Regions from separate parts of the Bradyrhizobium sp. McL0616 genome, predicted to be linked through region 1. Evidence: riboswitches for the same ligand, from Rfam matches in the RefSeq annotation. Region 1 holds a riboswitch; the other holds the start of a gene.

Evidence for each region. Region 1 has a riboswitch for glycine ahead of ACPPVR_RS15885 (D-amino acid dehydrogenase). Riboswitches for the same ligand answer to the same signal wherever they lie in the genome.
Region 2: another riboswitch for glycine. It lies ahead of gcvT (glycine cleavage system aminomethyltransferase GcvT); the one in region 1 lies ahead of ACPPVR_RS15885 (D-amino acid dehydrogenase).

The regions. Positions count from the first base shown of each region.
Region 1 covers NZ_CP188255.1:3,340,531-3,342,986, forward strand. The annotation lists gene ACPPVR_RS15880 (ABC transporter permease) at 1-146, opposite strand, end outside; gene ACPPVR_RS15885 (D-amino acid dehydrogenase) at 329-1,630, opposite strand; glycine riboswitch at 1,699-1,810, opposite strand; glycine riboswitch at 1,814-1,918, opposite strand; gene ACPPVR_RS15890 (M20/M25/M40 family metallo-hydrolase) at 2,014-2,456, opposite strand, start outside.
Region 2 covers NZ_CP188255.1:3,188,779-3,191,234, forward strand. The annotation lists gene gcvH (glycine cleavage system protein GcvH) at 1-144, opposite strand, end outside; gene gcvT (glycine cleavage system aminomethyltransferase GcvT) at 155-1,303, opposite strand; glycine riboswitch at 1,450-1,538, opposite strand; gene alaS (alanine--tRNA ligase) at 1,771-2,456, shown strand, end outside.

The sequences.
Region 1 (2,456 bases):
TCGAGCCGTTCCGGCGTGGCATTGTCGCCGGCGAGGATCGCGGCGGGATCGCCCGGCGTCAGCCGCAGCAGCAGGAAGACGAACAGCGCCACCACGCCCATCACGGGCACCGCGGCCAGCACGCGGCGAATGAGATAACCTAGCATGCACCTATCTCCGGCTGCGGAACTTGTGGGGCTCCAGGGAGCCCGTTGTTGCTATCGTGTCTATCATGCGCGCCTGTCATTCGGGCTGGAAAAGCCGGCCGGAGATGCTGCCCCTTCGGGGCAAATTGTGTGCCAAGGGCAGGGCAGCCGCAAGGGGCCGCCTCGCATCGGTGTTCGACCACTCAAGATGCACGACGCATCTCGCGCTCAACCGCAAGTAAGGGGACGGTCGGCGGCGCATTGAGCCCGCGCCAGCTGTCGATGGTCCCGGCAATCATCTGCGCGGTCGCGGCCGACAAGGTCCAGCCGAGATGGCCATGGCCGGTGTTGAAGAACACGCCGGGCATCCGCCCTGCGCGTACCACCGGCATCATGTTCGGCATCATCGGGCGCAGCCCGGCCCAGGGCACGACCCGCGACGTCTCGACGGCGGGGAAGTTGCTGCGCACCCAATCGACCAGCGGCTGCACGCGGTCGGCGCGGATGTCGCGGTTGAAGTCGTTGAATTCGGCGGTACCGGCGACGCGGAAGCGATCGGCGCCGAGCCGGCTGGTGACGATCTTGGCGGCCTCATCCAGCAGGCTGACGGTTGGCGTCGCGTTGCGGCTCTCGGCCGAGTCGAGCTGCACGGTGATAGAGTAGCCCTTCACCGGATAGACATTGACGCGTTCGTCGAGCAGGGCGGCGAAGTGACGGCTCGCAACGCCGGCGCAGACCACGACGCCGTCGACCTTGAGCATGCCGCGCGCGGATGCGACAGCATCGTTTGCGGCAAGGTCAGCCCAGCCGAGGACAAAGCCGCTGCCGGCGCGGGCGATCGAATCGATGTTGGCTTCGTGGATGAAGGTCGCGCCGCGCCGCTTGCAGGCGTCTGCAAGCCCGCGCGTGAACTTGTGGATATCGCCGGTCGCATCCGACGGCGTGTAGAAGCCGCCGTAGTACGCCTTGCGCAGCGTCGGCTCGATCGTGCGAATTTCCTCCGGCGTCACCGGACGCCGATCGAGGCCGCCCTCCTTCAACAGCGCGTTGACGCGCAGGCCGGATTCGAAACCCTTCTTGTCGTGATAGATGTGGAGAATGCCGCGGCGTTCGAGATCGAAGTCGATGCCTTCGCGCGTCGCGATCTCGAAAAGATGCTTGCGGGCTTCGATGGCAAGCCGCGTGGTTTGAATCGTGTTGGCGCGGTAGTTGCCGATGTTGGCGACGAACTCGCCCATCCACGAATATTTGTGCCAGTTCGGCCGTGGGTTCATCAGCAGCGGCGCGTCGCGCCGGAACATCCAGCGCAGGCCTTTGAGGATCGTCGCGGCGCTGTTCCACACTTCGGCATTGCTGGCGGAAAGCTGTCCGCCATTGGCGAAGGAGGTCTCCATCGCGGCGTAGCGGTGCTTGTCGAGCACCGTCACCTTGTAGCCGCGTTCGAGCAGGGCATAGGCGGTCGTTACGCCGGTGATACCGGCGCCGATGATGGCAATATGGGTCATGTCAGGTGCGGGGCTCCCGTGAGTTAGAGTCGGCTAACCGCCGGCCACAAGGCCGTTGGCGGCGCCCCATCTGTCACGGTTACCTGAGAGCTTGATCCGGCACGAACCCGACAAGGTCTGTGCGGACTATCCCCTTCGGTGGACGTCACGATCCCAAGATCGTGCCGCCTCTCTCCAGATCGTCCTGACGATACAGTCCTTTTGCCTGAGAGTTTCCGGGGCGGTTGCTCCGTCGGCGCCGCAACGAAAGCTAGAAGCCTTCGTCGCGATCTCTCCCGCATCGTCGCGTGGACCATCGAGCAGTACGATGCGCCTCATTTTTGGACAAGGCTAAATTTCAACCGCGACTGCTAACGCATTGTGCAGTGCGAAGTTGATTCAATTTACGCCAGCGTCGCCAGCAGCCCCGCCATCAGCCGGCCGCGTTCGACAAGGCTCTCGACCTCGATGAACTCCTCAAGTGTGTGGCCGTTGCCGCCGCGCACGCCGAGGCCATCGAGCGTCGGGATGCCCATTGCGCCGGTGAAATTGCCGTCGGAGCCGCCGCCCGAGCTTGCATGCGGCAGCTCGGCGCCGAGCGACTTGGCGATGCCGCGCGCCTTTTCATAGAGCGCCATGGTGCCGGCATCCGGTTCCCACACCGGCCGGGTCACGCCGCGCGTTACTTTGAAGGAGACGTCATTGGCGGTACCCGACAGCGCCAGCATCCGCTCCACGCCGCGGTCGAGATCGGCCTGGCGCTTGGCCATCGACAGCGCCTCGCCAGTTGCGGTCGTGGCGACGCAATTGACCCATTGGCCGCCATGCACGACACCGACCGAGAAGG
Region 2 (2,456 bases), 150 kb from region 1:
CTTCAGCGTGCGGCCGACCTTGGGCAGCTCGATGAACACGACATCGCCGAGCTGCGACTGCGCGTAGTCGGTGATGCCGACGGTGGCGACGTCGCCGTCGATGGCCAGCCATTCATGGTCGGAGGTAAACAGCGTCGTGGTCATTTTCTTGTCCTCAGCGTTTGTAGGTGTTTTTCACGAAAGGCATGGCGGCGACCTGCACGGCCAAGCGCTGGCCGCGCACCTCGGCGAAGATTGCTGTGCCGAGCGCGCTTTGGCTCGTGGGCACATAGCCCATCGCGACCGGCGCGTTCAGGCTCGGGCCGAAGCCGCCCGATGTGACCTTGCCGATCGGCTCGCCTGCGGTTGCGTCTGCAAACAGCAGCGCTCCCTCGCGCACCGGCGCGCGGCCTTCGGTGCGCAGGCCGACGCGGCGGCGGCTCGCGCCCTCATCGAAATGAGCAAGAACTTTCTCGGCGCCGGGAAAGCCACCGGCGCGGGCACCGCCCGTGCGGCGGCTCTTTTGCACCGACCATTCCAGAGCGGCTTCGACCGGCGTGGTCTCGGTGTCGATGTCATGGCCGTAGAGACAGAGCCCGGCTTCCAGCCGCAGGCTGTCGCGGGCGCCGAGCCCGACCGGCAGCACGTCTGTGGTCTCCAGCAGCGTCCTGGCGAGGCGTTCGGTGTCGCCTGCGGGAACCGAAATTTCAAAACCGTCCTCGCCGGTGTAACCGGAGCGCGAGACGAAGCAGTCGATGCTGGCAACCTTGTGCGGGCCGGCGTCCATGAACTTCATGGTGGGCGCCTCTGCACAGAATTTCGCCAGCACCGATTCCGCCTTCGGTCCCTGCAACGCAATCAGGGCGCGGTCGCTCAGCGAATCAATGATGCAGTCGTCGGACAGATTCGCGCGCAGATGCGCCTCGTCTTCGGCCTTGCAGGCGGCATTGACGACGAGGAACAGATGATCGCCGAAATTGGCGACCATCAGATCGTCCAGAATACCGCCATCCACATTGGTGAACTGGGCATAGCGCTGCCGCCCCGGTGCAATTGCGACGATATCCTGCGGCACCAGCCGCTCCAGCGCGCGGGCGGCGTCCTCGACCTTGCCCGACTTCGGCCGGAGCGCGATCTGTCCCATGTGGGAGACGTCGAACAGACCGGCGGAGCTGCGGGTATGCAGATGCTCTTTCAGCACGCCCGCCGGATATTGCACGGGCATGTCATAGCCCGCGAACGGCACCATCTTGCCGCCGAGCGACACATGCAGCGCGTGAAGGGGCGTACGTTGAAGGGAATCTCGGTCGTCGCGTGCAAGCATCACAGGGGGCCCTCGGCGGTTCCCCGAGGAGGATTCCCCGTGGACACCAGTCGAAGCCCCATCTGTCGCTGTGCCTGAGAGTATTATCCCGTCGGCGGACGCAGTCCGAGCCTTAAGCCCGTCGGCGCCTCTTTCCAGATGCTGTCAAAGCCACGCGGTCCTTTTGCCTGAGAGTTTCCGGGGCGGTTGCTCCTTCGGCGCCGGCACCAGTGCCGGTCTCTCCCGACGTGGCCGTACGATACAGATGGGTAGAGACCACAGCCCGGCCAAGCCTGTCAACGCGCGTTCGGTGCCTTTCAACGGGATTGCAACGGGATTACGCGCCTGCGGCAACCCTCTGATCTCTCTGCACAGTTTCTGGACAGCGAAGCTGGCCTTGTCTAAAAGCGCTTCTGTCCGCAGATATCAGCCCAAACCCGCGGTTTGGATGGCGTAAAGCGGGCCCAGGCACACCCGATGGGATGAACATGAGCGGCGTCAACGAGATCAGGTCGACCTTTCTGAACTTCTTTGCCGAGAACGGCCACGAGATCGTGTCGTCCTCGCCATTGGTGCCGCGCAACGACCCGACCTTGATGTTCACCAATGCCGGCATGGTGCAGTTCAAGAATGTCTTCACCGGCGTCGAGAAGCGGCCCTATCAGCGCGCCACCACCTCGCAGAAATGCGTGCGCGCCGGCGGCAAGCACAACGACCTCGACAATGTCGGCTACACCGCGCGCCATCTCACCTTCTTCGAGATGCTCGGCAACTTCTCGTTCGGCGACTATTTCAAGGAGCGCGCGATCGAGCTCGCCTGGACGCTGATCACCAAGGAATACGGGCTCAAGAAGGACAAGCTGCTCGTCACCGTCTACCACACCGACGACGAGGCGGCAGGCCTCTGGAAGAAGATCGCCGGCTTCTCCGACGACCGCATCATCCGCATCCCGACCTCGGACAATTTCTGGGCGATGGGCGACACCGGCCCGTGCGGCCCGTGCTCGGAGATCTTCATTGATCGCGGCGAGCACATCTGGGGCGGCCCTCCGGGTTCTCCGGAGGAAGACGGCGACCGCTTCCTCGAATTCTGGAATCTCGTGTTCATGCAATATGAGCAGGTGACGAAGGAGGAGCGCGTGGATCTGCCGCGTCCCTCGATCGACACCGGCAT